3 regions of the Chromobacterium subtsugae genome follow, and region 3 is predicted to be linked to each of the others. Evidence: predicted binding sites of a transcription regulator. Region 3 holds the regulator's gene; each other region holds the start of a gene.
What was found. Region 3 encodes FliA, which starts transcription of late flagellar genes. Its sites were predicted from a motif close to GCTAAAGNTNNNNNNNNNNCNGCCGATAAT; they were not measured.

Region 1: a site for FliA is predicted at 8,657-8,686, ahead of U6115_RS15435 (LPP20 family lipoprotein). Genes of this name have one in related genera too.
Region 2: a site for FliA is predicted at 5,904-5,933, ahead of U6115_RS04920 (flagellin N-terminal helical domain-containing protein). Genes of this name have one in related genera too.

The regions. Positions count from the first base shown of each region.
Region 1 covers NZ_CP142381.1:3,214,171-3,224,340, reverse strand. The annotation lists gene U6115_RS15485 (methyltransferase) at 64-1,209, opposite strand; gene U6115_RS15480 (glycoside hydrolase family 19 protein) at 1,319-2,635, opposite strand; gene U6115_RS15475 (hypothetical protein) at 2,785-2,970, opposite strand; gene infA (translation initiation factor IF-1) at 3,015-3,281, opposite strand; gene U6115_RS15465 (aminotransferase-like domain-containing protein) at 3,552-4,994, opposite strand; gene U6115_RS15460 (LysE family translocator) at 5,182-5,799, shown strand; gene U6115_RS15455 (isochorismatase family protein) at 5,898-6,452, shown strand; gene U6115_RS15450 (DUF1737 domain-containing protein) at 6,622-6,834, shown strand; gene U6115_RS15445 (EamA family transporter) at 6,821-7,726, shown strand; gene U6115_RS15440 (GlxA family transcriptional regulator) at 7,719-8,633, shown strand; gene U6115_RS15435 (LPP20 family lipoprotein) at 8,747-9,427, shown strand; gene U6115_RS15430 (flagellar assembly protein T N-terminal domain-containing protein) at 9,428-10,170, shown strand, end outside.
Region 2 covers NZ_CP142381.1:1,009,051-1,019,220, forward strand. The annotation lists gene U6115_RS04905 (B12-binding domain-containing radical SAM protein) at 1-591, shown strand, start outside; gene U6115_RS04910 (glycosyltransferase) at 876-4,733, shown strand; gene U6115_RS04915 (flagellin N-terminal helical domain-containing protein) at 4,913-5,761, shown strand; gene U6115_RS04920 (flagellin N-terminal helical domain-containing protein) at 5,982-6,830, shown strand; gene U6115_RS04925 (flagellar protein FlaG) at 6,905-7,327, shown strand; gene fliD (flagellar filament capping protein FliD) at 7,365-8,726, shown strand; gene fliS (flagellar export chaperone FliS) at 8,780-9,217, shown strand; gene fliT (flagellar protein FliT) at 9,226-9,564, shown strand; gene U6115_RS04945 (DUF2802 domain-containing protein) at 9,712-10,065, shown strand; gene fliK (flagellar hook-length control protein FliK) at 10,062-10,170, shown strand, end outside.
Region 3 covers NZ_CP142381.1:4,114,656-4,124,825, reverse strand. The annotation lists gene U6115_RS19570 (TonB-dependent receptor plug domain-containing protein) at 1-2,087, opposite strand, end outside; gene U6115_RS19565 (aminotransferase-like domain-containing protein) at 2,315-3,733, opposite strand; gene U6115_RS19560 (hypothetical protein) at 4,134-4,541, shown strand; gene U6115_RS19555 (LysE family translocator) at 4,666-5,283, shown strand; tRNA gene U6115_RS19550 (tRNA-Glu) at 5,345-5,419, opposite strand; tRNA gene U6115_RS19545 (tRNA-Arg) at 5,428-5,504, opposite strand; tRNA gene U6115_RS19540 (tRNA-Glu) at 5,510-5,584, opposite strand; tRNA gene U6115_RS19535 (tRNA-Arg) at 5,594-5,670, opposite strand; gene U6115_RS19530 (exonuclease domain-containing protein) at 5,855-7,270, shown strand; gene U6115_RS19525 (flagellar motor protein) at 7,340-8,089, opposite strand; gene U6115_RS19520 (RNA polymerase sigma factor FliA) at 8,149-8,889, opposite strand; gene U6115_RS19515 (MinD/ParA family ATP-binding protein) at 8,886-9,755, opposite strand; gene flhF (flagellar biosynthesis protein FlhF) at 9,761-10,170, opposite strand, start outside.

The DNA.
Region 1 (10,170 bases), 900 kb from region 3:
CGCTGGCGCGCCCGGTAAATTCTTTTCGCATAAAAAAGGGCCGGTTTGCCGGCCCCTTGTCGTTTATTTAACGCCCAATCGCCACAAACTGGTGATTTCGGCCTGGCGCGCCGCGCTCAGGCCGTCGATTTGTTCCACCGCTTTCTTGTGGCTGGGCTTGACGTCCAGCCTGCCCAGCACCGCGAGGCCGGCCTGGTCTATCCATTGCAGCAGTTGCTCGCGCGAACGCAGGCCCAGATGCTCGGCCAGGTCGGACAAGATCAGCCAGCCTTCGCCGCCGGGCAGCAGGTGCGCCGCCAGGCCGTCCAGGAAGCCGCGCAGCATGGCGCTGTCCGGGTCGTAGACCGCGTATTCGATCGCCGAGCTCGGCTTGGCCGGCAGCCAGGGCGGGTTGCACACCGCCAGCTGCGCCCGGCCTTCCGGGAACAGGTTGGCGCGCCGCAGCTCCACCCGGCCGTCCAGCTGCAGGCGCTGCAGATTGTCGGCGGCGCAGGCCAGCGCGCGCGGGTCCTGGTCGGTGGCCACCACGCGGGCCACGCCGCGCTTGGCCAGCAGCGCCGCCAGCACGCCGCTGCCGGTGCCGATGTCGAAGGCCAGCTCCGCGCCCGGCAGCGGGGCGTCGGCCGCCAGGTCGACGTATTCGCCGCGTATCGGCGCGAATACGCCGTAGTGAGGGTGGATGCGCGCGGCCAGCGCCTTCACTTCCACGCCTTTCTTGCGCCATTCGTGCGCGCCTACCAGGCCCAGGAGCTCGCGCAGCGACACCAGCGAGGCTTCGCCGCCTTCGCCGTAGGCTTCCCGGCAGGCCTGGCGCAAGTCGGGCGCGCGCCGCAGCGGGATGGCGTAGTCGGCGTCCAGCGGCAGCACCAGCCGCGACAGGATCTGCGCGCGGCGGCCTTGCGCCTGGCGGTGCAGGTGGAAGGATTCCAGCGGCGTGGCGCCGGGCTTGGCGCCCTTGCGGTCCACGCGCCGCGCCAGCGCCTGCAGCAGCTGGCGGGCGTTCTGGTAGTCGCCGCGCCACAGCAGGGTGCCGCCTTCGCAGGCCAGCTTGTAGGCGGCGTCGGCGGACAGGCTGTCGTCGGCGATCACGATGCGCTTGGGCGGCGGAAGTCCGGCTTCGGAGCGCCAGCGGGCGCTGCGTTCGGCGCCGGCTTCCTGCCAATGCGCGGTGGGGTGGTCGGCGGCGCCGGGCTGCTGGATGTCGGTCATGGCGTGGGGTCGGAAAGGGTGGGACGGCGGGAAAGGGCTGAATGGTAAACGCAAGCGGCCCGGCCGTCACCTGAAAAACGCGCCGGGCGGGCCGGCGCGTCGTCAGGGCTCATTTCAGCTTGATGCCCCAGTTGTCCTCCACGCAGTGCTGGTAGTTGCCGGCCTGCAGCGCGCTGTACGGCGTTTGGTAGCTGACCAGCTGGCACTGGTAGTCGTCGCCCCATTTCCAGTCCTTTTCCCAGTAGATGTTGTAGGCGGCGGAGCTGGCGGCGGTGAAGCGTTGCATATTGGCGCAGGACAGCTGCTCCGCGCCGTAATCCCAGCCCAGGTCATGGGCGAACTGCTTGTAGTAGTCGATGCGGTTCTGCGCGGCCTGGCGCTCGGTGCCGCCGCCGCATTCGCCGTTGATGATCTGGATGGTGGTGGCGAAGTTGTTGCCGGCGCCGGCGGCGATGTCGGCCGCGTTGGGCACCCAGGTGCCGTCTATCACGTGCAGCATGGACGGTTTGGGCGGCTGCGGGTAGACGAAGAAGAAGGTGGCGGAGGCGAGATTGAGCCAGGTGCTGGCCACCAGGTCCGGGTTCTGCAGCAGCACCGACTGGTCGCCGTTGTTCATCGCCTGCGAGAACGGGCCGTAGTTGTAGTTGTAGGACAGCTGCTTGGCGCCGCGGCCGAAATACTTCTTCCAGCTGCCGTCGGCGTTTTTGCCGCAGGTCCATACCTTGTTGAACACCGGGTCGTCGCATTCGGTGTTGTAGCCGCAGCCGGGGCCGCTGTCGGTGCAGCCCATTTCGCGCAGGTAGGCCAGGCCCTGGCGCCATTGCGGCACGGTGTCGCTGGCGTCGTGGTTGCCGGTTTCCTGGGCGAAGTGGGCGAACATGGTGGCCAGGCTGTGGCGACAGATGGCGTCGGCGTCGCGGCCGTCGCTGTAGTCGTCGCAGACGCCGGGGAACTTGGCCACCGCCTGCAGGAAGCGAGTGTAGGTGTAGCTGGGGTCGCGGCGGGTGAAGTAGTAGTCCCACTTGGCCGACGGCAGCAGGCGCTCCACGCGGCGCACGTTGACCGGGTTGGCGGCGCGGCCTGGCGACACCAGTTCCACCTGGTCGCTGGGCAGGGTGCGGATGGAGGCTTTCACCTTGCGGAAAAAGTCGTTGTTGGTGAGGTCGGCCTCATGCTGCAGCGCCTGCTGCAGCGTGGGGATGGGCGGCGCGGCGTCGTCCATGCGACGTACCGTCGCGCCGACGTGGGCGATCCAGGAGCCTTTGGGATTGGCGCCCGGCGTTTCGGCGCGGGTCGGCCATTTGGCCTGCCAGTCCCGGCCCTGCCATTGGACGACCTGGCCTTTCTGGTAGGCGATGTGGGCATTCCACGGGGCGGCCAGGGCGGAGCCGGCCAACAGCGTCAAGGCGAGTGCGACAAGTTTCATGGTGGACCCTTGTGGGATTCATGCCAAATGGCACGCAATACCACTATGGAACCAATTTGAAATATGTCAAATGATTTGCTTGCGGAAAGTCGCTGCTGGAGCTGGCTTGCGTCAAGGGGGAGAGGCGGCGGGTCTGATTCGGCGATGGCTCAACGGCGCATCGCGCTGATCCAGGCGTCGCCGGCGTAATGCGCGCTGCCGAGGCCGAGCGCGGAGCGGAAGGTGACCGCGAAACGGCGGCCCAACTGCTGGATTGCCACTACTTCAAAGGCGACCGTGTCTTGACCGTGTTGTTCGGTGACCAGATCGCCTGGCTGCAATTCATTTACTTTCATTCAGGTACCAAGGGCGTGACCGCATCGCGGCCATGCCTGAAATATCAACGGCGCCGATGTTGCGGCGGGCGGGAGCCGCCGCCGACATTGGCGGTGGGGTGGCGGAAGTTGATGCGGCCCTTGGTCAGGTCGTAAGGCGACATTTCCACGGTGACGCGGTCGCCGACCAGAACGCGGATGCGGTGCATCTTCATCTTGCCGGAGCCGTAGGCCAGGATTTCAACGTTGTTGTCGAGTTTTACCCGGAAGCGCGATTCCGGCAGCATTTCGATGACAACACCTTCCAGTTCGATCATGTCTTCTTTGGACATAACGATTCCTTTCTCAATACGGATAGTGCAAAGGCCCGTGCGGCCGGCCATTTTCGCGGCCGCGAGCGTTGCGATGGAGCTTCAATTCGGTGACCAAGCAGGCTAGGGGCACACGGGCAACCCAACGGGCTAGGCAGGACATCGGGCCGCTGGCCGGATGTCGAAAGTATGAGGCAGCCGGCATTCTACCGCTATCCAGCGCTTCGGTCAGCAAATTTGTTTATGCGAGCCGTCGCGGCGCCGGCCTGGCGGGGTTTTCCTGCGCGGCCGCTATGCTTCCGGAGCGATCTGTTGGCCGGCCAATTGGCCGACGCGCACCAGCGCCGCCAGGTAACGCTCGTCCAGCGGGTAGCAGCAGGACAGCCGCAGCGCGTTGCGGTAGCGGCCGCCGGGCGAGCTGAGCGGGCCGGGGATCAGGCTGATCTTCTCGGCCATCGCGGCGTGGAACAGCGCCACGCTGTCGCAGCCTTCCGGCAACTCCAGCCAGATCAGAAAGCCGCCTTGAGGCTGGGTGGCGCGGGTGCCGGCCGGGAAGTGGCGGGCGATCAGGCCGCGCACCTTCTCCACGTGGGCGGCGTAGCGGCGCTTCAGCGTGCGCAGGTGGTGGTCGTAGCCGCCGGATTCGAGAAAGGCGCCCAGCGTTTCCGCCAGCACCACCGGCTCGGCCACGGAAGAGGCGAATTTCAGCTTGCGCAGCTGGGCGTCGAAACGGCCGCCTTCCATCCAGCCGATGCGGAAGTCCGGCGCCAGCGTCTTGGTGTAGCTGGCGCAGACGATCACCCAGCCGTCCTCGTCGAAGGCCTTGACCGCCGGCGCCAGCGTGTCGGCGAACTGCAGCTCGGCGTACAGCGCGTCTTCTATCAATGGCACCTGATAGTGGTTGACCAGCCGCGCCAGCCGCTTCTTGGCCTCCAGCGGCATGCAGCAACCCAGCGGGTTGTGGACGTTGGGCATCGCCACCAGCGCCTGGATGCGCCGTTCGGCCAGCAGCACCTCCACCGCGTCTATCGACAGGCCGGTTTGGGGGTCGGTGGGGATTTCCACCGCCTTCAGCCCCAGGCTGGCCAATAACGGCAGCAGGTTGAAGTAGGTGGGCGATTCCAGCCCCACCGCGTCGCCGTGGCGGGTGACGGCGCGCAAGGCCAGCTGCAGCGCTTCCATGCAGCCGTGGGTGAGGATGATGTTGTCCGGCTGCAGCGCCATGCCCAGGTCCATGCCGCGGCGGGCGATCTGGGTGCGCAGCCGCTCCGAGCCCGGCGGCAGCGCGTAGGTGCTGACCATGCCGGGCTGGCGGCGCAGGATCTGCCCCATCAGCCGCGCCAGCTTGTTGCCCGGGTAGAAGTCGCCGCCGCGCGGGCAGGCCAGCGCCAGGTCGATGAAGCCCTCGGTCTGCTGCGCCTGCAGCACGGTGCCTATCAGGTCCAGCACCGCGTCGCGGGTGGGGGTGGCCGGGCCGCTGCGGGTGGAGGCCGGCCGCGCCGGCGACGGCAGCCTGGCGCGCACGTAATAGCCGGACTGCGGCCGCGCTTCGACCAGGCCGCGGTCTTCCAGCACCCGGTAGGCGCTGACCACGGTGTTGAGGCTGAGCTGGCGGCTGTGCGCGGTGCGGCGCACCGAGGGCAGCCGCGATCCGGGCGGCAAGGTGCCGCGGCTGATCGCCAGCGACAGGTCGTCAGCCAGTTGCTGGTAAAGGGTGGAGGCGTGGTTCTGCATGCGCGGGCCTTGTCGGAGCGGTGGGGCACAGCAGTCATCATAGTGGATGGTGACAGTGTCTGAAAATAGCAATCTGTAACCAGATCAATACGGAATTTCTGATTCTGTATCCATTTGGCGCTCCGGCTTAGCATGTGGGGGTGGGCAAGGGCGGTGGCGCCGCTTGCCGCTTTGATGGAGAGAAAACATGCCCGAATTCGCCTTGCTGTCCTATGTCGCCCTGATGTCGATCACGCCGGGGCCCAATAACCTGATGCTGGCTTCGTCCGGCGTCAATTTCGGCTTTCGCCGCACCGTGCCGCACATGCTGGGCATCAGCCTGGGCTGCGCGCTGCAGGTGTTCGTCGTCGCCATGCTGCTGGCGCAAGCGCTGGGCTGGCTGGCGTCGTGGCGCTTGCCGCTGGCCGCGGCCGGCTGCGTCTATCTGCTGTGGCTGTCGTGGAAGATCGCCCGCGCCGGCCGGCCGGAGGCGCGCGAGCAGGCCAGGCCGCTGGGCTTCGTCGGCGCGGCGATGTTCCAGTGGCTGAATCCCAAGGCCTGGGTGATGGTGCTGAACGCGTCCATCCTGTTCATGCCGGCCGGCGGCGCCAAGCTGGCGGCGGCCTTGCTGCTGGCCGTGGTGTTCGCGGCGGTGAATCTGCCGTGCATCAGCGTATGGGCCTGGGGCGGCGAGCGGCTGCGGCGCTGGCTGGCCGCGCCGCACGCCTTGCTGATGTACAACCTGACGATGGGGGCGCTGATGGCCGTCACCGCGCTATGGCTGCTGTACGACGAACTGGCTCCGGTGATTGCCCGGATGGCATGATGTCCTTTTTTGGCAGGTGATTGTCTGTTGGCGGCCTTATTCACTGGCTTTATTCGCCTTACGATGATGTCCATGTCCACACCGCCGGGAGAGGCGAAATGAAAAAGACCGCATTGCTGGTGATCGATGTTCAGGAATCCTTCCGCCACCGTCCGTTCTGGACCGAGCAGGATCTGCCTGCCTACCAGGCGGCGCAGCAGGCGCTGATCGCCGGCGCGCAGGCGCGCGGCGTGCCGGTGATCAACATCCTGCATCAGGCGGGCGAAGACGGGCCGTTTTCGGCGGCCTCCGGCCTGGTGCGTCCGCTGGACTGGATGACCCACCAGCCGGCGGCCACCTTCGTCAAGCACGTGCACAACGCGCTGACCGACTCCGGCCTGCAGACCTGGCTGATCAAGCACGGCATCCAGAAACTGGTGATTTCCGGCATCCGCACCGAGCAATGCTGCGAAACCACCACCCGGGTGGCGTCCGATCTCGGCTACGAGGTGGATTTCGTCACCGAGGCGACGCTGACCTTTCCGATGACGCATGCCGGCAGCGGCGTCACCTACAGCGCCGCCGACATCCGCGCCCGCACCGAGCTGGTGCTGGCCGGCCGCTTCGCCGCCATCGTCACGGTGGAGGAGGCGCTGCGCCGGATGGCAGACTGAGCGGGTTCCGCCCCCGCTGCGCGGCGCCTGGCGAGTTGGCCGGGCGCCGCGCGCCGGCGGCGGAGCCGAGTCCGGGGCGGCCATCGGCAGCCTCCCAAACTGCGCTTGCCGCTTGCCGCCGGCATGGCATAAGGTGTTGTCATTCGATTTGTCCAGATAAGGAGTAGCCATGCCGCAATCCGCATCCCATACCCCGCCCGGCGGCCTGCCGGCCTATCGGCTGCTGACCGGCCCGGACGATTCGGCCTTCTGCCAGCGGGTGAGCGAGGCGTTGGCGCTGGGCTATCGGCTGTACGGCTCGCCGGCCGCCGCCTTCAACGGCGAGCGGGTGATCGTCGCGCAGGCGGTGCTGTGGCCGGGGAGCGACGATGCCGCTGGCTGATCTGGCGCAGGCGCTGGCCATCGTGCTGGCTTGGGGCGTGAATTTCGTGGTGATCAAATGGGGCGTGGCCGGCGTGCCGCCGTTGCTGCTGGGTGCGCTGCGCTTCCTGCTGGTGGCGCTGCCGGCGGTGTTCCTCGTCCGGCGGCCGGCGCTGCCGTGGCGCTATCTGGCGTTGTACGGGCTGACGATGGGCGTCGGGCAATTCGGCTGCCTGTTTTCGGCGATCAAGCTGGGCATGCCGGCCGGGCTCGCCTCGGTGGTGCTGCAATCGCAGGCCTTCTTTACGCTGCTGCTGGCCAGGGTGTTTCTGGGCGAGCGCTGGCAGGCCAGCCAATTGGCTGGCCTCGCGCTGGCGCTGGGCGGGCTGGCCCTGATAGGCATGGGCAAGGGCGGCGACATGACGGCGCTGGGCTTCGGCCTGACGATCGCCGCCGCCACCAGCTGGGCGGCTTCCAATATCGTGGTGCGCGCGATCGGCCGCGACGGCTTCAAGGTTGAGCCGCTGGGGCTGGTGATCTGGTCCAGCCTGGCGCCGCCGCTGCCTTTCCTGTTGCTGTCGTGGTGGTTGGAGGGCGGCGAGCGGATGGCCGCGGCGCTGCGCGGTTTCGACGGCCAGTCGCTGTTCGCCGTCGCCTACCTGGCTTTTGTCGCCACCATGTTCGGCTACGGCCTGTGGAGCCGGCTGCTGGCGCGCCACGCCGCGGCCAAGGTGGCGCCGTTTTCGCTGCTGGTGCCGGTGGTGGGGCTGATGGCCTCGCACTGGCTGTTGGGCGAACGCTTGACTGCCCAGCAGTTGGCCGGCAGCGGCTTGTTGATGGCCGGCCTGCTGGCCACGGTGTTCGGCGGCCGTTTGCTGGCCGCCGCCGGCGCCGGGAGGGCCAGCCGTGCGTGAAATCTATTTCGTGCTGCCGCCCAGCCTGCTGTTGCTGGACCTGGCCGGCCCGGCCGACGCCTTCCGGGTCGCCGCGCAGCTGGGCGCCGATTTTCGCCTGAATTTCGTCAGCGCGACGGCCGGCGTCGGCACTTCGCTGGGCTTGCCGCTGAGCGGTTTGTCGCCTTTGCCGGAAACGCTGCCGGACGGCGCGCTGGTGGTGGTGCCCGGCTCCACGCCGTCGGAACAGGCCTATGCCACGCCCGACGCGCGCCGCATCGTGGCCTGGCTGGCGGCGCGCCGCGGCCAGGCCGGCGTGCGCTGGGCAGGCATCTGCTCGGGCAGCTTGCTGTTGGCGGAGGCGGGACTGTTCGACGGCCGCGCCTGCACCAGCCACCACACCTTGCTGGAGCGTTTGCGCGGCTTGGCGCCGGCGGCCCGGGTGCAGGAAAACCGGGTGTTTGTGCAGGATGGGCATTGTTACAGCAGCGCCGGCATCACCGCCGGCATCGATCTGGCGCTGCATCTGATAGGCGAATTGGCCGAGCCGGCCATCGCCCGCGCCGCGGCGCGCGAAATGGTGGTGTATTTCCGCCGCTCGCCGCAGGATCCGGAACTGTCGCCATGGCTGGCCTGGCGCAGCCATCTGCACCCGGCGCTGCACCGCGCGCAGGATTTGATCTGCGCCGATCCGGTGCGGGACTGGCCGCTGCCGGAGCTGGCCGACCAGGTGCATGTCAGCGCCCGCCACCTGTCGCGCCTGTTCCGCGAGCATGCCGGCGTCACCGCGCACGATTACCACCGCGCGCTGCGGCTGGCGCTGGCCCGGCAGTGGCGCGCGGCGGGGCTGGGCAAGGAGAAGGCGGCGCTGTCGGCAGGCTTCTCCTCGGCCCGCCAGATGGACCGCGCGATGGACGCGAATGCCTGAGGCGTGCCGCTACGCGGCGCTTTTCTCAAGTTTCATCAGTTTTAGCCGATGTTCGGGTTGACGAGGTCCGAGAATGGTTCATACCATTCGATCAATATCTATCGGTAACTGCCATGAAAACTGCCCGCTGCTTGCCCCGTATCGCTTCTCTTGTCTTGCTGGCCGGCTTGTCCGCCTGCGCCGCGTCCACGCCGCCGAAGGCGCAGCCGATGCCGATGGCCGCGCCGGCGCGCGACTCCGGCATGACGCCGACAGGAGTGGGTTTCGTCGGCTCCGGCGAAGACGGCAGCAGCGAGGAAACCAAGGTGCTGATCAAGGAGGTCAACCCCTACCAACCCATCGTCGTGCGGGTGGTGGGAACGGGCGCGGCGCCTTACACCAACAGCCTGACGCCCTCGCAGCGCAAGCTGCTGGCGATGCGGGCGGCCAGGCTGGACGCCTTCCGCTCCATCGCGGAGCAGGTGCAGGGCATGAAACTGGTGGGCAATAGCGCGGTGTCCAACATGATCGCCAACAGCGATAGCTTCCGCACCTATGTGGACGCCTATCTGCGCGGCGTGTCCATCGTCTCCACCAGCATGAAGCCGGACGGCACCAGCGAGGCGGTGGCGGAGATCACGCTGGATCAGGAGTTCTACAAGCAGTTCAAGAACGCGCTGGACAAGACCGGCAGCGTGATGAAGGCCTCGCAGGAAACCGGCGCCGTCGGCGCGACCACCAGCAGCAACAGCATGCAGGCGATGCCAGCCGCCGCGCCGGCCCGCTTCAGCAGCAATTTCTACGTGAACCAGTAAATGAAAAGAAACGGACTGGCCATTGCCGCCCTTGTGGCGGCATTTCTTTTGAGCGGTCCGGCCCGCGCCGAGGTGTTTTCCGCCGAAGGGGTGGCGCCGCTGGACAACGGGCTGGTGGCGGCGCGCGACATGGCGCTGCGCGACGCGCTCAAGCTGATCGCCATTCGCCAGGGCGCGCGGGTGGAGTCGGCCCAGGTGCTGGAAAACGGCCGCGCCAGCGAATCCGGCACGCTGACGGCGTCCGGCGCGGTGCAGGGCACAGTCAAAGTGGTGAGCGAATACCAGCAGGGCAAGCTGTACCACGTCAAGGTGCAGGTGGACGCCGGCGATCCTGCCGCCGCAGCCCCGCGTCCCCGCGACCCCTCCTGCGCGATGCCGCCGGGCCGTTCGCTGCGGCGCAAGCTGGTGACCACCTATTTCGGCGTGGAGCGGCCGGCCGAGGCTTCCGACATGCCGGACCTGGCGACGGCGCTGCCGACCGAGCTGTCGCGCCGGCTGGCGCGCAACAGCATGCTGACGGTGCGCGACGCCAACACGGTGTCGGTGCTGGCCGACAGCCGCATCGCCGAGCCCGCCGCCGGCTGGGACATCGCCAGCCAGCTGGGCCAGCGCGAGGACGTGCAGTTCGTTGTGGCGGGCAGGGTGCTGTCCACCTCGGTCACCGGCAAGGGCGCGCGTCCCTCGTTCTTCGAATCCAACAATACCAGCCAGCAGGGATCGTTCTATAACGGCCCCTTCGCCGG
Region 2 (10,170 bases), 1.7 Mb from region 3:
GGCATGCCGGGCGAGACCAAGGAAGATCTGGAAGAAGCGCGCCGCAATCTGCGCGAGATCGCCTCCAACTGGTTCAACATCGCTTGCGCCAGCCCCATCGTCGGCAGCGAGATCCACGAAATCTCGAAAGAGAAGGGCTATATCAAGATCAATAGCCTGGGGTCGGACTACCGCACCGCGGTCATCAATACCGAGGACTTCTCGGCCGAGTTCATCCAGGAATACCAGTACTTCATGAACCTGGATCTGAATTTCGTCCATAACTACGATCTGCGCTGCGGCAATTACGAATGGGCGGAACGGGGGCTCAAGAACGTTCTTCGCCTGAAGAGCGACCACGCCTTCGCCCACTATTACCTGGCGGAGTGTTACCGCGGGCTGGGCCGGCTTGACCTGGCCCAACACCACCGCGATTGCTACCTGCAGTCGGTGCAGAGCTCGTTCTGGGGACGCTGGGCCTGGATCTTCGGCCTGGATGGCGTCAATCCCGACGACTGGTCGGAGGAGAACTACGGCTTGCTGGCCGAAATCCTGCTGCCGCGCGCCGCGCCGGAAGGCGACGCGCCGATCGCGCTGGCCGCCCAGGCTTGAGGCGGAACGGCGACGCGGACCGATGGGCGGCATTGCCCGGCATGGCGTCGCCACGGCGCGGGCTGCTATAGTGGCGCTGATCGGCCTGACGGCCGCGGCGGCTCCGCTCCGATGGGAGCGCGGGGCTTCGCCGCGGCGCGGTTTTCGCTCAAGGGCCGGCAGGCCCTTTTCTTTCGTTCGCTTCGAGTGCGTTCTTGCTGTATTGCCGTCCGGGGTGTCCGGCTGCGGACCCGATTCAATTCATGACCTGGCGAGCTGCCGCCATGGAATCTCAGGAAAATAACGTGGAACCATCCCAAATCCGTAAACCGCGCGTCGGCGTTCTGACGCGAGATCTGCAGGATGCCGCCTGCTACAAACTGAGACTTGGCGATCCGCTCTGCCTGATGTCGCCGGTGCTGGAAGCCTACCATTTCAAGAACCAGGCCGATCACAGCTACGAGGGCGTGTACCCGTTCAAGGAGGACCGCGATTTCGTCGACGCGATGGACATGTTCATCGTCCAGCGCCTGTTTCCCTATCCGGAGTTCCGGCCCTTGCTGGAAATGATCGTCGCGTCGGGCAAGCCCATCGTCTACGAAGTGGATGACTGGCTGCTGGACATGTCCGAGCAGCATGTGATGTACAGCATCTGCGAGCCGTCGTTCAAGGGGATCGAGTGGCTGCTGCCGCAGTGCTCGCTGGTGACGGTGTCGACCGAAGCGCTGGTTGAGAAGGTCAAGCCTTACAACGACAAGGTCTTCGTGTTCCATAACCATCTGGCGACCGAACGGGTGGTAGAGCCGCTGCCGCATAGCGGCCAGGTCACCATCGGCTTCGCCGGCACCAGCACTCACGCCAAAGACGTTGAAATGATTTCGTCGGCGCTGCTGCGGATCTACCACGAGTATGCCGGCCAGGTGAAGTTCGTGTTTTGGGGAGATGTGCCTCCCGATTTCGTCGGCATCAAGGATGTGCGCAAGGTGCCGGAATTCGTCACCTACAACGAATACCTGTCCGAACTGGCCAAGCTCAAGATCGACATCGGCATCGCGCCGCTGGTGCAGAGCGAATTCAATGATTACAAATCGGACATCAAGTGGCTGGAGTACGCGCTGGTCGGCGCGGCCGCGGTGGTGTCCGATGTCACCGCCTACGCCGGTTTGAAGGACAGCGGGCTGGCGATGGTGGCGGACAATACCGAAGAAGGCTGGGTGGCCGGGATCAGCAAGCTGATCGACGATGCCGCGCTGCGCGCCGAGCAAGCCGCCGCCGCGCGCCGCCATGTGCTGGAGAACCGGCTGCTGGAGCCGCGGGTGGGCGATTTGCTGGCCCAGTACGCGGCGCTGCTGCCCGAAGCGCTCAAGCCGCAGCCGCTGGCGCAGCCGGGCCGCATCGTCACGCACGCATTGGCCGAAAACGACGTGGATGGCCTGAAGGCCTACCGCAAGTGGGTGAAACGCCGCCAGATCCGCGAAGTGCACGCCGAACAGCTGGCGGAGCGGATGATGATGGCCTGGAAGCAGGTGCCGGTGTTCAACCTGATTCTGCTGGCGCCGAGCAACCGCCTGACGCGCTTGTCGGAAAGCTTCACCGCGATGGAAAACCTGCTGTACCGCCATTGGCGGCTGATCGTGGTGTCCGACGCGCCGGAGCCGGACCCGGTGTTCAGCAGCAGCCCGAACCTGGGCTGGGTGCAACTGGCGAGCATGGACGACGAGCAACAGGTTTCCGAGGTGATCAACAGCATCATCGCCGACGTGCCGGCAGACTGGGTGATGCTGCTGCCGGCCGGCGCGCGCCTGCAGCCGAACGCGCTGGCGCGGCTGGGCGAGGAGATCCACGCGCATCCGGAATACGGCGCGATCTATACCGACCATGACGTGGTGTCGCCGATGGGCAAGCGCTTCCGCCCGTCCTTCCTGCCGGATTTCTCGCCGGAGTACCTGCGGTCGATGGATTACACCAGCTACGCGGTGGCGTTCCAGCGCGAGACCCTGGCCAAGATCGGCGGCATGCAGCCGTATCCGCGCGCGCATTGCTACGACGCGCTGCTGCGGATATACGAAAATTGGGACCGCGGCGCCATCGGCCATGTCGACGATGTGCTGGTGTCGCTGCCGTGGGTGGATCCCAAGATGGACAGCCTGGGCAATGCCTCGCGCCGGGTGGCGCTGGAAAGCCATATCGGCCGCTGCGGCCTGCCGGCGTCGGTGGACGAGGGCCTGGTGGCGGGAACCTTCTACTACGAATACCAGCTGCTGGCCTCGCCGCTGGTATCGGTGATCATCCCGAGCAAGGACAAGCTCGAATGCCTGGAGCCTTGCCTGAGCAGCCTGTTCGGCATCACCGGCTACCAGAATTTCGAAGTGCTGATCGTCGACAACGCCTCGCAGGATCCGGAAACCTTCGAGTTCTACGAAAAGGTCCAGGCGCGCTATCCGGGGCGGATCCGCATCCTCAGCTACGACGCGCCGTTCAACTTCTCCGCGCAATGCAACCTCGGCGCGCGCGAGGCGCGCGGCGAATACCTGCTGCTGCTGAACAACGACACCGAAGTGGTGTTCCCGCACTGGCTGGAGCGCATGCTGGCTACCGCCCAGCAGCCGGGCGTCGGCGCGGTGGGCGCGCGCCTGCTCTATCCGGAGATCGGCCGCGTGCAGCATGCGGGCATCGTGCTGGGCATGCCCGGCGGCATGTATTCGGTGGCGGACCACGTATTCGAGGATATGGACTACCTGTACCCGGGCTATCTGAATCGCAGCCTGACCATGCAGAACTATTCCGCGGTGACCGCGGCGTGCCTGATGGTGGAGAAGCAGATCTACGAAGCGGTGGGCGGCATGGACGAAGAGGTGTTCCAGGTCTGCTTCAACGACGTCGACTTCTGCCTCAAGATCCAGGCCGGCGGCCTGCGCAACGTCTACACTCCTTACGCGGTGCTGTACCACCACCACGCCAAGAGCATAGGCCGGGTCACCACCGATCCCCGCCCCGCGCTGAAGGCGGCGGTGCGCGAGCGCGAGGAGATGGAGGCGATGCTGGCGCGCTGGCTGCCGGTGATGGGCAACGATCCGGGCTTCAACCGGCACTTGTCGCTGCGCACCAAGCGAGTGGCGATCGAGTCCGACCGCATCGTCGCCTGGGACGCCAAGCTGCCTGGGCGCAAAAAGGTGCTGGGCATCCCGGTGCCGGGCGGCAGCGGCGAATACCGCTTGAGCCAGCCTTTGCAGGTGCTGCAGGAGAAAGGCAAGCTGGACGGCGAAATCCACCAGCCCTCTGCCGGCATTCCCACCGTGGTGGAGCTGGTGCGCCAGGGACCGGACGCGCTGTTGCTGCATACCGGCATCAGCGACTACATCTATGAAACCATGGAGGCTTATCGCCGCTATATCCCCGATCTGCGCATCGTGTTCGGCCTGGACGACCTGGTCGGCGGCGTGCCGGAGAAAAGCAGCCTGTATGACCACTGGTCGCGCCACTATCCGGACGCCAAGCAGCGTTTGCGCCGCGTGCTGAAGCTGTGCGACGCGGCGGTGGTGTCCACCCAGCCGCTGGCCGATCTCATCCAGAAGATGGTGGGTGAGGTGGCGGTGGTGCCCAACCGGCTGCGCCGCTCGATCTGGGGCGATCTGAAGTCGGAACGCCGCGTCGGCGACAAGCCGCGCGTGGGTTGGGTCGGCGCCGGCCAGCACCGTGGCGACCTGGAGTTGATCCACGAGGTGATCCGCGCCACGCACAAGGAAGTGGACTGGGTCTTCATGGGCATGTGCCTGCCGCAGTTCCGTCCTTACGTCGCCGAAGTGCATCATGCGGTCACCTTCGCCGACTACGCCGCCAAGGTGGCCAGTCTGAACCTGGATCTGGCGGTGGCGCCGCTGGAGATCAACCCGTTCAACGAGGCCAAGAGCAATCTGCGGCTGCTGGAGTATGGGGTGCTGGGCTGGCCGGTGGTGTGTTCCGACATTTATCCCTACCAGACCAACGACGCGCCGGTCTGCCGGGTGCCCAACCAGGCCGAAGCCTGGATCGAGGCCATCCGCGCCCGCGCCCACGATATGGACGCCACCGCGCGCGAGGGCGACGCGCTGCGCGACTGGTTCAACCGCCATTACTGGCTGGAAGACCATTACGAAGACTGGTTCCGCATCTTGCACGGTTAGGCGCGCCGCCGCGCGGTTTTCTCCCATGGCCCTCCGGGGCCATTTTTCATGGTTTGCCGCGAATGCGCGGCATTTGTTGGTAAAATTACCATTTTCGTCAGCATTCTCCGAAGTCGGCCGATCTTGCTTGCAACAGGCAAGAACTTTCGATGGTCCTCTGGGCCGATAAGGGGAATGAAATGGCAATCACCGTCAATACCAACCTGGCCTCGCTGCAGGCCCAGATCAACCTGAACAACTCCAGCTCCTCGCTGAACCAGTCGCTGCAGCGCCTGTCCTCCGGCCTGCGCGTCAACAGCGCCAAGGATGATGCCGCCGGTCTGGCCATTTCCCAGACCCTGTCGTCCGCCATCCGCGGCAACAACCAGGCGATCAAGAACGCCAACGACGGCATCTCCGTCGGTCAGACCGCCGAAGGCGCGCTGGGCCAGATCGCCAACAATATGCAGCGCATCCGCGAAATCGCGGTGCAGGCGTCCAACGGCTCGGTCAGCAACACCAACCGTTCGCAGCTGCAGAACGAAGTGGACCAGCTGACCCAGGAAATCTCGCGCATCGTGCAGACCACCGAGTTCAACGGCACCAAGCTGTTGTCCGGCGGCGCCACGCTGACTTTCCAGGTGGGTTCGTCCGGCTCGACCGACAACCAGGTATCGGTATCCGCCACCGACCTGACCTCCGGCGGCACGCTGAAGTCGTACAACGCTTCGCTGAGCGCGGTGAAGACCATCGACGTGACCACCCAGGGCGGCGCTTCCGCGGTGCTGTCCTCGCTGGACGCCGACATCTCGCAGATCTCCAACGTGCGTTCCACTTTCGGCGCGGTGCAGAACCGCTTCGACGCGGTGGTGGCCAACCTGCAGAACTACACCGCCAACCTGACTGCCGCCAACAGCCGCATCATGGACGTGGACTTCGCGTCGGAAACCGCCAACCTGACCAAGAACCAGATTCTGCAGCAGGCCGGCGGCTCCATCCTGAAGCAGGCCAACTCGCTGCCGCAAGCCGCGCTGACCCTGCTGCAATAAGGGTTTGAATGAAGGTTTCGCCGCCTCCCCGGGGAGGCGGCGAAGGCGCTGGAAGCCAGGGAGAATGCGAACAGGACAGCGATAAAGACAAAGCGGGAGCAGACGGCAGCGGGAATGAAAGTGTGAAAATTCACATTTTCACCGTAAAGTTCGGAATGTGCCGGCCGATATGCAGTGTAAGCAAGCCTCTTTGCCCACACTGAGTATCAGGAGAGTCATCATGGCCATTACCGTCAATACTAACGTAGCGTCGCTGCAAGCCCAGCTGAACCTTAACAATTCCCAGATGTCGCTGACCACGTCGCTGCAACGTCTGTCCTCCGGCCTGCGCATCAACAGCGCCAAGGACGACGCCGCAGGTCTGGCCATTTCGCAGACTCTGACTTCCGCCATCAACGGCAACAACCAGGCGATCAACAACGCCAACGACGGTATTTCCGTCGGGCAGACCGCTGAAGGCGCGTTGGGGCAGATCGCCAACAACCTGCAGCGTATCCGCGAAATCGCGGTGCAGGCGTCCAACGGCTCCGTCAGCAACACTAACCGTTCGCAGCTGCAAAGCGAAGTGGACCAGCTGACCCAGGAAATTTCGCGTATCGTGCAAACCACCCAGTTCAACGGCACTCAGCTGTTGTCGGGCAGCGCGATTCTGACCTTCCAGGTGGGTTCGTCCGGCGCCAGCAGCAACCAGGTTTCGATTTCCTCGGTGGACATGACGTCTGCCGGCGTGCTGTGCAGCTACAACTCGTCGCTGACCGCCACCGGCACCATCAACATCACCACGCAGTCCGGCGCGTCGGCCATCCTGTCCACGCTGGACAGCGACATCGCGGAAATCTCCACCGTGCGTTCGACTTGGGGTTCGGTACAGAACCGGTTTGACGCTGTTGTGGCCAACCTGCAAAACTACGTACAAAACCTGACCGCAGCCAACAGCCGTATCGTGGATGTGGACTTCGCCTCGGAAACGGCTAACCTGACTAAGAACCAGATTCTGCAACAGGCCGGCGCATCGATTCTGAAACAAGCCAATACCCTGCCCCAGTCCGCGCTGACGCTGCTGCAGTAAGTGTAAACTGATGGTATAAGCCAGTCTGCAGCTCCGGTCGGGCAACCGGAGCTGCGGTCATGAGGAGCGTGATCATGCAAATCCCTTCTGTTTTGTCGCCTTCCATCAACACGGCGAACGCCCCGGCGCCACGTCAACAACTGGTAGAGTTGGCGCAGGCGCCTTCCTCCGACCCGAACCAATCGGTTCTGGCGGATTCCGCGCAGGCTGTCGCTGCGGCTGGGCAGAGCCAGCAGCAACAGTCGTCCGCCGATGCGCAGAAGCAGCAGACCGATCCCAAGCAACTGCAGGATTCGGTCAACCAGCTGAACACTGCGGCATCGTTGTACAATAGCTCCCTGCAGTTCTCCGTCGACAAGGACACCGGCGCGACCGTGGTCAAGGTCGTCGACAAGGCGAACAACCAGGTGATTCGTCAGATTCCGTCCGAGGAAGCGCTGCGCATCGCGAAGGCGATCGGCGACTTCAAAGGACTTTTGCTGAAGGACAAAGCCTGATTTCACTGTCCCGATGCGGCTATAACATGGATATAACATGACAGCCATTACCAGTTCCGTGGGTGCATTGGATGTTCAGGGCATCGTCAGCCAGCTGATGATGATTGAAAGACAGCCGTTGACGGCAAGCCAGGGCCGGGCGGACCAATACAACACCCAGCTCAGCACCGTCGGCAAGCTCAGTTCGTCGTTGTCGGCCCTGCAGACCGCCATGACGAGCCTGTCGTCCGGCCGTTTTCTGCAAGTGTTCAAGGCGTCGGTCAGCGATGCGTCGATGGCGGCGGTTTCCACCACCAGCGGCGGCAATGCCGGCACCTACCAGATTTCGGTAAGCAATCTGGCGACCAACCGGCAGCTGGTGTTCGACCAGTCCGGCGGGAAGAATATTACCGATCCGAAAGCGACGATAGCCGGCGCGCCGGACCAGCTGACCTTCCAGATCAATGGCAAGACGCAGACCGTGAAGCTGCGCGACAAGCCGGACGAAGCGGTGTCGCTGCAGACGATCAACGACAAGATCAACGCGGCCGGCATCGGTTTGAACGCCACCATCGTGCAGAACGGCAGCCAGTACAAGCTGGTGCTGGCTTCGTCGGAATCGGGCAACGACAACAAGTTCACCATCACCGGCGGCGGCACAGATAGCGGCAAGACCGGCGGTTCGACGCTGGCGGGGCTGTCGCAAAGCGACAATGGCGCCAAGGAATCGCAGGATGCCCAGGATGCCAGCCTGACGGTGAATGGCGTGGCCATCACCGCCGGCAGCAACAAGGTGTCCAACGCGGTTCCCGGCGCGGAAGTCGACTTGTACAAGGCCGGCACGTTCACGGTGTCGCTGGCGCCGGACAGCGCCGGGGTCGGCAAGAACCTCCAGGCTTTTGTCGACGCGTACAACCAGGTGGTCGGCGACGTCAAGGCCGCCCGTTCCGGCGCTATGAAAGGCAATGCGTCGATACTGGATATCCAGACCCGGCTGCAGCAGGTATTGTCCACGCCGGTGGCGGGCGCGGATCCGGTCAATTCGGTGGCGTTCCTGTCGCAGGCGGGCATCTCGTTGCAGAAGGACGGCACCCTGAAGCTGGACCAGACCGCGTTCAACGACGCCCTGAAAAAAGACAAGCAAGCGGTGACCAATCTGTTCGGCAACCCGGCCAACACCGGTTTCGCCCAGCGTTTCAATACCGAGATCAACGGCATGCTGGGGCCGACAGGGTTGATTGAAACCAGCCGGGCCACGATCAAGAGCAAGGTCAGCACCGAAACCCAGCTGCAGAGTTCGCTTCAGGCCAGGCTGGACTCCAAGCAAACCCAGCTGATTCAGCAATACACGGCGCTGAACAAGACTTTGGCCCAGATGCAGTCGGGTTCGAACAGCCTGTTCAACCTGATTTCCAAGTAAGATCACGCCGGGCGGCATAAGCCGTCCGGTAGCTTTAGAAATGATGGTGACCCATGCTGAATTCGCGAATGCTCAAGCAGTTCAATCAGGCTTACGCCAATGACGCCTTGAAAACTGCGGTATACGGAGCGAGCCCGGTTGGCATAGTTGTGATGCTGTATGAAGGGGCCATCAAGGCGCTGGGCGCGGCGAGCATCGCGATGGATGCCGGCCGTTTCGACGAGAAGGCGCGGATGATCTCCAAGACCGTGGATATCCTGGAAGGGCTGCGGATCGCCCTGGACCTGGATCAGGCGTCCGAGGCCGCGGCCAACCTCAACGATCTCTACCTGTACATGAAGCTTCGCCTGGCCAAGGCCAGCCTGAAGAACGACAAGGAAATCATCGCCGAAGTCCGCGGCCTGCTGGAAACCATCCTGCCGGCATGGCAGCAGGTGGATAAGGCCAACGCGGCGAAGCAGCACGACGCTAGCGCGCAATCGGGAGCGTGACGGCAGCCATGGAGCAGCAATTCGCGATGAGCGCCGAGGGGCTGGCAGATTTGATCGACGCGCTGGAGCCGCTGGCGGCGCAAACGCTGGAGGTGGCGCGCAGCCATGATCGGCCCCGATTCGTGGAGTTGTACCGCAGCCAGGAAGCCTACACCCAGCAATTGCTGAAGCGGCTCGAGGCCGGCGAATCGCAGCAATTGAGCGGCGCACAACGCGATACCTTGCGCCGGGTGCTTGGCTTGCGGGTGCAAACCCAGCAGCAAATCGCTTCCTGGGCCGAGCAGGTCAAGCATGAGCTGAGGGCGTTGAGCCAGAGTTCCAAGCTAAGCCGGCAATACAAGGCGTGAGCGATGCCGGCTCTGCCGGCCGGATGCGCGGCCTGGCCGTAAAAGCGCCGCAACTGCTTGTCGGGTGATGGGGTTTTGACTTGGGTTGTGCCGTATTTCGCCATACACTTAAAGTCAATGCGGATGTTCACCCGAGGGGAATTTTCCATGTCCGGCGCCTTCTTCCCATATCTGATGGTCGTGCTCTGGCTGACGCTGGCGGTTGCCATGGTCTACCTTTTCGGCAGGCTGCAGCGGCTGGAAAGCAAGCGCGACAGCCTCACTTCGCTGTACCTGGATCAGCAGCAGCAGCAGATCAGCTCGCTGCAGCGCGAGGTGGCCCGGCTGCAATCGCGGAGCGAGCACCAGGCGCAGGCGGCGCCGGGACTCAGCCCGTACAATCAGGCGATCGAAATGATACGCCAGGGGCTCACCGCGTCCGAAGTGGCGTCGCGTTGCGGCATTTCCCGCAGCGAAGCGGAGTTGATCGTCTCACTTTATCGTAACAGTCCCACTTCATGATTCCTTCACTGCCCAATGCGATCGCCACCACCACGCAAGGCGCGCAAACCCTGAACCAGCTGAGGGCCCCGGTAGACGGCGCCCGCTTGCTGGAGGCGCTGGTTC
Region 3 (10,170 bases):
TTGCTGTCCAGCTGGCCGCTGCGGCAAGCCGCCTCGTCGCGCAGAATCTTGTCCTGATCCAGGTCGGTCACCAGGTCGTTGATGCTGATGTTCCAGTAGTCCAGCGACAGGTCGGCGTCGGCGCTGGGCGACCAAACGAAGCCGAAGCCGTAGGATTTGCCGTTTTCCGGCTTCAGGTCCGGATTGCCGCTTTTGACGAAATTGGCTGTCAGGTCCTTGTAGTCGCAAGTGGCGGTGGGCTGGCCCGCCTGCTGGCAGCGCCAGTAGTCGGTCACGCTGGGATAGTAGCCGCGGCTTTGCGTCAGAAACAGGTAGTTCATGTCCGGCGCGCGGAAGCTGGTGGCGTAGTTGCCGCGCAGCAGCAGCGTGTCCAGCGGGCGGAATTCCAGGCCGCTGCCATAAGTGAACTTGCCGACGCTGCTGTCGGCGATGGCCAGGCGGTCGTAGCGGCCCGATAGGGTGACGTTCAGGCGCTTATGCAGCGGAATGAACAACTCCGCGCCGGCGGCTTGGCGCGCGCGGGTGCCGCCGGCATGGCTGCCGGGCGAGGCTCGATAGAACACGCCTTGCCCCAGCTGGATGTCGGGATCGTTGCTGAAGCCCTGGCTGCCCCATTCCAGCGCCCCGGCCAATTTGACCGCGCCTGCGGGCAGCTTGAACAGGTCGCCGCTGCCGCTGAGGCTCAGCGCCTGCAGCCAGGACTTGTCCTGCTCGAAGCTTCTGCCGACGATGCTGTTGAATTGGGCCGGCGTGATCGGGGCGGCGAAGTGCGCCGCGTTGGGCGCGTAGATGCCTATGCCGTTGCTATCGGTGCCAAGCTGCGGGCCAAGGAAGAAGCTGTCGACGTTGGATAGCAGCCTCGGCGCGGCCTGCTGGCTGGTGTAGATCGAGGCGTTGTACGCGGCTTCATAGTTCCAGCTGGTGCCGGGCAGGTCGCCGCGCACGCCGAAGGTGAGGTTGGCGGACAGGTCGTCCCATTTGCGGTTGTAGACGGTGGCGCCGCCGATTTCCTCCGGCGCCAGCCGTCGGGTCCATTGCTCGTATTGGCCGGTGTTCTGGTTGAGGAAGTATTGGCTGGATCCGCCCAGCGAAGTCCAGGCCGGGCCGCGGGTGTTGTTTTCGGTGTGATTGAAGCCGAGCAGGGCATCGCTGAACAGCTCGGCGTGCTCGTTGAGCTGGTAATTGGCGCTCAGGTAGCCGTTCTGGCTCTGGTTGGCGGTCTGGATGGTCCAGTAGTCCGGGCTGGCCTGGCCGCTGGCGCAGACCACGCCGTTGCCGGTCCGGCTATTGATCGTGTAGGGGCGGACGCTGCCGTTGAACAGGCTGGAAAAAGCGCTGCAATCGCCTGCGCCTATGTATTTCCCCTTGTTCGGCCCCTGTTTGATCTGTTGCGACCAGATGGTGGTTGGGGCGGAGCCGTCCGAGCTGTTGTCGGCCATGAAGCCGCGCTGGTTGCTCCAGATGGCGTTGCGCTGGCTCAGCTCCAGCCCGTAGACCAAGCTGAGTTGATCCCAGCTGTGGCCGCCGCTCAATTGCAGCCTGCCATTCTCGCCGCCATGGTGCTCGCTGGCGCCGACCTTGACGTTGACGTCCACGCCATCGGTCTTCTTTTTCAGGATGACGTTGACCACGCCGGCGATGGCATCGGAGCCGTAGATGGCGGAAGCGCCGCCGTTGAGGATTTCTATCCGGTCTATCATCGCGGCCGGAATATTGGCCAGATTGACGAAGTTGACCGAGCCGTCGTACGCCGTCGGGTAATCGGCGACCCGGCGGCCGTTGATCAGCGTCAGCGTGTGGTTGGGCCCCAGGCCGCGCAGGCTGATGGCGTTGGCTGCCGGTGTGAAGGTGTTGCCGAAGTCGGCGCCCTGGGTAAAGCCGGTGTTTTGCGGCAGGCTGTTCAGCGCGTCGTAGACATTGGTGTAGCCCTGTTTTTCGATGTCGCTGCCGGTCAGCACGGTGACGCTGGTCGGGCCTTCCTGGGCGGAGCGGGAAATGCGCGAGCCGGTAACGGTGACGCGCTCCAGCGCCGCGCTGTCGGCATCGCCGGCAGCGGCCATCGCCGGAGCGGCCACGAGGCCGAGCAAGGCGGGAATGACATATGTGTTTATCTTGTGTTGGATTCTCACAGAAATTCATCAGACAGGGTCTGATCCCATAGAAATTTCGGAGAATACAATCTAACACCATGTCATTTTCATGCTTTCAAGAAAAACAGAAGTATTAATGCTTTAGGCATATATGCCGGTCGCGGGGTGTGGCATCTTTGCCGGGAGGGTTGAAGGGCGGCGCTTCCTGACCGCTCGGCGGAACGTCAGACCCTGCTGGCGGCGCGGGCTTGGCTCAGCAGCATGGCGAATCTGTGGGCGACGCCGGCATCGTCGCTGCTGGCGACATTGAAGCGCATGAAGCGGCGCGCGTCGGGATTCCGGCTGAACAGCGTGCCCGGCGCGAGCACCAGATCTTGTTCCAACCCGCGTTGCGCCAGTTCTTCCGCATCGATGCCGGCGGGAAGCCGCGCCCAGATGAACATGCCGCCGTCAAAGGAGTGGGCCGGCTCGCAGCCGCTCTGCCGCAGCCACTCGGCCACCCGGGCGCCGGACTCCAGCAGGCGAACCACCAGGCGATTGCGGTGCTTGCCGTAGCTGCCCTCGGTCAGCATGCGGCAAAGCAGTTGTTCCAGCAGCTCCGACGTGATGCCGCCGCTCATCAATTTCAAATGGCACAGCTTGGCCGACAGGTCGGGCGTGGCCACCACGTAGCTGGCTCGGGTGTTGGCGCTCAGCACCTTGGAAAAGCCGGATAGGTAGCTGACATGATCAAAGCCGGCCAGGGCGGCCAGCCGCGGCGGCGGCGAGCTGTGCAGGTCGCCGTATAGGTCGTCTTCCACGATGTGGCAGCCGTATTGCTTGGTCAGCTGCAACAGGCGGTAGGATTGGGCGGGTGTGAAAGAGTGCCCGGTGGGATTGTGCAGCAGGGAGGTGGTCAGGTAGATGCGCGGCTTTCGGGCGGCCAGCAGCGTTTCCAGCTGATCGAAATCGATGCCGCCGGTGTTGCGGGCGATGGTGACGACGCTGGCGCCATGCAGCGCCAGATTGGCGTGAAAGTTGAAATAGCAGGGATCGTCCAGCAGCACGGTGTCGCCGGGGCGCAGCAGCAGGCGCAGCAGCATGTCTATCGCTTGCACGGTATTGGCGGTAGTGACGATCTGCTCCAGTTGGACGGTCATGCCTTGCAAGCTCAGCCGCTGCTGCAACGCTTGCCTCAGCGGCAGATAGCCGGCCGGGCTGCCGTAGCCGGATATCCTCAGCAGCGGCGAACGCACGGTTGCGCGCATCGCCTGGCGGTAGGCGTCGGTATCCAGCCAGCTTTCCGGCAGGTGGCCGCTGCCGGGGCGCATGGCGCCGTTGTCGGCGATCAGCGAGCGGCGCAGGATGCTGATCAGGTCTTGCGGCATCAAGTCGGCCAGCGGCGCCGCAGTCGGCGCCGCGTTGAGCGGGGAGACGAAAAAGCCCCGGCCTTGCCGGGATGACACCAGATGGCAGCCGCGCAGCCTATCCAGCGCGTCGATGACCGTGAATTTCCCCACTCCAAATAGGCGCGTCAGCTCGCGGATCGATGGCAGCTTGCTGCCCGCAGGGATGGTGCCCTGCAGGATGGCTTCGCTCAGGGATTCGACGATTTGCTGAACCTTGGGACTGCCTGGATGAAAGGCGATCGGGGAGATTGGCATCGTGGTCCTTTTGACTTTGCCGGGGATTTTACCGGTAAAGTCCTGTCATTTGAAGCCAGGCTTTATCTGTTATGAATCAATCCCGAGACCTATTCTGTGCGCATGTGATCGCTGATGGACTGCTTCGTCTTGTCTGGGTCAATTCTGAGTAGGTCATTAAAAATCTTTAGCTAAATATTTTCCGCTGCAGTACGTGGGAGAAATTAATCAGATCATGTGGAGCGTTATGCCATTTTGAATGGTATTCATTCTTTCAGGCGTGCATGATAGCTGTGTTTTGATCTAAAAGTAACGCTTGCTCAGAATTTATTCTACTTCGTGTGAATTTGGGGTTTGTGGTTAATCTGATTTGCGGAGATCAATCGGTTGGCGGGTTGAAATTAATAAAACGAGGTGAGCAATGAGTACGCAGGAGCTTAACTTAACAAGCGAGCTGGCAAGGCTTTTGTACTATGCGGCTCACGTTGCAACTACGATTCGGCAGCGCAGCGAGAAAATAGATAGCCGGGGCTGTCGCTTGCTGAATGGCAAGGGTATTTTTCAGCTGGCTGATGCTTTGCATAATTTTGACCTGTTGGGGCATGCTGTCCTGACTAATAATCCAAGAGCAATGTTGCGAGTTTGCAATTTGCTGCTAAAGGATTATCAACGCTATATTCAACGCTATGCGATTCCGCTTGATGATACGAAGACTTCCGGGTTTGGAAAGCCTGGGATTCATATGGTGGATTTGCAAGAGGGAGTGAAAATCATTACAGAAATACAAACCAGAGTTAGACTTTTAACTAAAGCAGCATGTGTGAGTTAAGATGAAAAGATTGGATTTACTTCACCGGCACTCAGAATTTGGCAGCTAAAACATACTACCCTTTCTACCCTTTCCCCATTGCCATGCATGGGGTTTTTTTCAAGCTTACCATTTTGAGAGGCAAGTGCAGCAATTTTCTTATTTCCTGATTTTCTGCGCGACGATGACGTTCAGTCCTGGTCCCATGACGGTTTTCTTGATGAGTCTTGGGTTGAGGAATGGATTGCGTAGCTCCATTCCCGCGCAGTTGGGTGCTTCGGCTTCGTACCTGGTTTCCATTTTGATATTCGCCATCGGCTTGTCCGAACTGCTGAAAAACGACCCGTTTGTCATGCGTGCGATCCAGATCGCCGGCGTGGGCTATATTCTTTACCTCGCGTATCGGCAATGGACCAGCAAGGGCGTGCGGATGGAGGTGGCGGGCTTGTCGAGTGATATGAGATTCGGCCAGTTGTTCATCAAGGGCATGCTGACCGGATTTTCGAATCCCAAGACGATTCTGATGTTCAGCGCGGTTTTCCCGCAGTTTGCCGGGCGGGCGGGCAGCCGGGCGGCAGACATCGCCATCTTGGGGCTGACTTTTCTGCTGCTGCAGTTCGCCAGCGGGTGTTCCTATTGTTATTTCGGGCAGCGGATCAAGCATGTGCTGGATCAGCCGAGAAGACAGCGCCTGATGCAGAGGGTCACGGCGCTGCTGCTGCTGGGAGTGGCGGGAATGCTGGTGAATAGCTTTGCCGCCTAGAACGGCGGATCGGGAATGAAGAAAGCCCGTCATGCTGAGATGACGGGCTTGCTTTTCATGCTGGCGTCCCCACGGGGAATCGAACCCCGGCTACCGCCGTGAAAGGGCGGTGTTCTAACCGCTAAACTATAGGGACTGAAACTGTGGTGCACCCGGAGCGATTCGAACGCCCGACCCTCTGGTTCGTAGCCAGATACTCTATCCAACTGAGCTACGGGTGCAGCTTTGGCGTCCCCACGGGGAATCGAACCCCGGCTACCGCCGTGAAAGGGCGGTGTTCTAACCGCTAAACTATAGGGACGCTGATTTTTGGTGCACCCGGAGCGATTCGAACGCCCGACCCTCTGGTTCGTAGCCAGATACTCTATCCAACTGAGCTACGGGTGCACTGCCTTGCGAGACGTTGTGTCTTGCGAGGAGGTGAATAATATAGAGGGCCATTTGGCCTGTCAACACCTCGTGGGACTTTTTTTTGCAAAGCCGGTAAACTGGCCCGCAATTGCTGTCGCGGCCTTCCAACATGGCCTGGCGAATGGCATGTCCGGCGCGCGGCGCCGCACGACTGAAAGCGATGGATAGATTGAATACCCTGTTTGAACAACCCTGCGCCATCGTCGATCTGGAAACCACCGGCGGCAATATCAGCCGCGACCGCATCACCGAGGTGGGGGTGATCCTGATCGACGGCGAGCGGGTGGAGCGCCATGCCTGGCTGGTCAATCCCGGCCAGCCGATTCCGCCGTTCATCGAAAACATGACCGGCATCAGCAATGAGATGGTGGCCGCGGCGCGGCCATTCGCCGAACTGGCCGAGGAGCTGCTGGCGCGGTTGCAAGGCCGCCTGTTGTTGGCGCATAACGCCCGCTTCGACTACGGGTTGCTGAAGAACGAATTTCGCCGCCACGGCCTGCGCTTCCAGACGCGGGCGCTGTGCACGGTCAAGCTGTCGCGCCGGCTGTATCCGCAGCATTTCAAGCACAGCCTGGATAGCCTGGTGGCGCGTCACGGCATAGACATGCCGGAGCGGCACCGCGCGCTGGCCGATGCCGAGGCGGTGTACCGCTTCCTGCGGATCGCGGAAGGGGAGCTGGGACAGGGGCGCCTGGCGCATGAGGCGGAGCAACTGTTGTCGCAGCCGGCCGAACTTGGCGATCTTGCGCCGCAGTTGCAGCAACAGATCGAGGAGCTGCCTGATTCGGCTGGCGTCTATGCGCTGTTCGGCGCGGCGGGCGAGGCGCTGTATGTCGGCCGCGCCGCCAATCTGTACCGCAAGGTGCTGGGGCATTTCGCCAAGGCCAAGCCCGGACACAAGAGCCACGAGGTGCGCATCGACGAGCCGGTGGCGCGGGTGGAGTGGCGGGAGAGCCTGGGCGAATTCGGCGCGCATCTGCAGGAGCTGCAGTGGCTGCGCGCCTATCAGCCGCTGCATAACCCGCGCGCGCGGATGTTGAGCGAGGCCTGTTCGCTGCAACTGCGGGTGGAGGAGGACGGTTTCGCGCGGCTGCGCGCGGTGTCGGCGCAGGATATCGATTTCAGCCGCACCACCGATCTTTACGGCCTGTTCCGCCACGCGCGCGAGGCGCGCAAGGCGCTGGCGCAGATCGCGCTGGCGCAGGGGCTGTGCCAGGCGGTGCTGGGGGTGGAGCAGGTGACCAGCCGCAAGGGCGTAGCCTGCAACGCCTACAGCCTGAATCGCTGCCGCGGGGCCTGCGTCGGCAAGGAGGGCGCGGACAGCCATAATCTGCGCCTGGTGTCGGCCTTGCAGCGCCTGAAGGTCAGGCAGTGGCCGTTCGAAGGGGCGGTGGCGGTGGTGGAGCGCGACGAGGTGTGCGGCGACGTGGTCGAGCATCTGTTCGACCGCTGGTGCTACCTCGGTTCGCGCCGCAACGGCGGCGAACTGGATGGCGAGCCGGCTTTCGATCTGGACTACTACAAGTTGCTGGAGAGCGAGCTGCGCAAGCCGGAGCGGGAACTGGCGGCGCAGTGAGCTGACAGCGCAAAGCCAAAAGGCAAGCCCCCTTGGCTTGCCTTTTTTGCGAGCTAACGCGGGAGCGGTTTATTCATGCATCGCCAGGAAGCCGCGCAGCCGGCTTTCGATGATGCGCGGGTTTTCGCCGTTGGCGATGGCGACTATGCCCTCCACCACCAGCTCCTTCATCGCCAGCTCCGACGCCACCAAGTGTTTGAGCTTGTTGCCCACCGGCAGGAAAAACAGGTTGGCCGAACCGACGCCGTAGACGGTGGCGACGAAGGCCACCGCGATGCCGCCGCCCAGCTTGGATGGGTCGGAGAGGTTTTCCATCACGTGGATCAGGCCCAGCACCGCGCCCAGAATCCCCATGGTCGGCGAATAGCCGCCGGCCGATTCCCAGATCCGCGCCGCCTGCTTGCGGGCGTGCTCGAACATGCTGATTTCCACGTCCATCACCGCGCGCAGCGTGTCCGGCTCGGTGCCGTCCACCAGCATCTGCAGCGCTTTCTTGGTGAAGGGATCGCGTTGCTGGTTGATCACCCCTTCCAGCGCCAGCAGGCCGCCCTTGCGCGAGGTCTGGCTCCAGTTCACCACTTCGCGGATCATTTTCTCGTGGTCGAAATTGGGCGGGCGGAAGATCCAGCGCACCATGCGCAGGCCGGCCATGAACTGCTTGGGCGTGCTTTGCAGCATCACCGCGCTGGTGGTGCCGCCGATGACGATCATGAAGGCGGTCAGCTGCATCAGCGAGCCGAGGCTGCCCCCTTCGATGGCCTGGCCGGCGACGATGGCGGTCAGGCCCAGGATGATGGCGATAAGACTGATCTTGTCCACAAGGTGTTTCCGTTATTGATCTGGTCTGAAGCCCGGCATCACGCAAACCGGGCCTTCCCTTACAGCCAGTCTTTCAGTTTTGCCCGCAGCCTGGCGATGGCCTGGCTGTGCAGCTGACAGACCCGGGACTCGGTGACGCCGAGCACCGCGCCGATTTCCTTCAGGTTCAGCTCCTGCTCGTAGTACAGCGCCATCACCAGCTGGTCGCGCTCGGGCAGGAATTTGATCGCGCTGATCAGATGCTGGCGGAAGCTGTCGTCGGCCAGCGTCGCCAGCGGGTCCGGCGAATCGTCGTCGGCGACGTTGGCCACCGGGTTGTGCGGGTTCTCGTCGTCGCTGGCGAAGTCCTCGAAGTGTAGCAGGGTGGTGCCCTTGCATTCTCCCAGCATGTCCTGGTACTGCTCCAGCTCCACGCCCAGCTCGGCGGCGATTTCCGACTCCAGCGGCGCGCGGCCGAGCTGCTGTTCGAGCCGGGCTATCGCTTCTTCGATCTGGCGGGCCTGGCGGCGCGCTTGGCGCGGCAGCCAGTCCTCGCGGCGCAGTTCGTCCAGCATCGCGCCGCGGATCCGTTGGCTGGCGAAAGTTTCGAACATCACGCCCTGCGCCGGGTCGAACTGGCGCGCGGCTTCGATCAGGCCGATCATGCCGACCTGGATCAGGTCGCCCAGATCCACCGAGGCCGGCAGCCGGGCGATCATGATGCTGGCCAGTTTGCGTACCAGCGGCGCGTGGGCCTCCACGTCTATCTCGACGCTGGGGGCCGCATTGGCGTAGCCCGATCGGCGAAAGGACGGGTTCATAGGGGTTTGGCTCCATCTGCCTCGGCCCAGTCGCGCGAGGCGGCAATCAGCAAGTCCATGTATCCGGTATTGTCACGTGTGGTTTCCGGCGCGTCCCAATGCAGCAGCACCGCCGCCAGCTGGGAAAACGCCGCGGCGGCCTCGCTGTCGGGGAAGGCTTCCATCATCGGACGGTGCAGCGTCTGGCTGCGGCGCACGGCGCTGTCCTGCGGCACGAAGCCCACCCAGCGCAGCGACACCGTCAGGAATTCGCTGGTGACGGCCGACAGCCGGGTGAACAGCTCGCGCGCCTCGTCCAGATGGCGCGCGCGGTTGATCAGCACATTGAAGCGCTGGCGGCCGTACAGGCTGGCCAGGCGCTTGATGTTGGCGTAGGCGGCGGTCAGCGATTCGGCGGCCGGGGTCAGCACCAGCACCAGGTTGTCGGCCACGCTGGCGGGGATGGCGTCCAGGCCGGGGTTGGGCACGTCGATCAGCAGCGCCGAGGCGTCGCGCTCCTGCGCGCCGAATTCGCTGCCTAGCCTGAGCCACAGTTGGGCGGAGAACAGCGCGCGCTGTTCCGGCCGCGCATAGAGATTGACCAGCTGTACCCCCTGGCGCGAGGTGATCATCATGTCGTCCAGCCCGCCGGCGTTGACCACCTGGCTTTCCAGCGTGGCGGTGGCGGGGACGCCCAGGCGGCGCGTCTGCACCTGCCCCAGGCAACAGTCTACCACCAGCGGCCGCAGCCCGGCATAGGCCAGGCCCAGCGCCAACTCGGTCACCACGGTGCTGGTGCCGGAGCGCTCCGAGCCGATGAAGGCGAAGCTGGGAGCGCGGTTCTGCTGCGCGGCGAGCAGGCGGAGGCTGGCGGCTTGATCCGTCATCGCGTTCACAGCCATCCGGCCTGAGCCGCCTGCATGATGGGCAATTCATCGGCCTGCAGCGAAAACGGCGAGCCTATCTGCTGCGCGCGCATCGCGCGGTCCACCAGGAAGGCGGCGTTGGCCGAGTGCAGGTCTTCCGGCACGCGCTGGCCGTTGGTGATGAAATACAGCTTGAGCCGGTTGCGGATGATCACATCCAGGCTGGGACCTTGCGCCACCGCTTCGTCTATCTTGGACAGGATGCAGCCGGCCAGGCCGTCGCCGCGGTAGCGTTTCACCACGTCTTCCAGCGTATGGCCGTCGGTGTTGGCGGCCAAGAGCAGCAGCCGCTCTATCGGCCGGCCGGCGGTGCGCAGCATGTCGATCTGCGCCAGCACGCGCGCGTCGCGCTGGCCCATGCCGACGGTGTCGATGA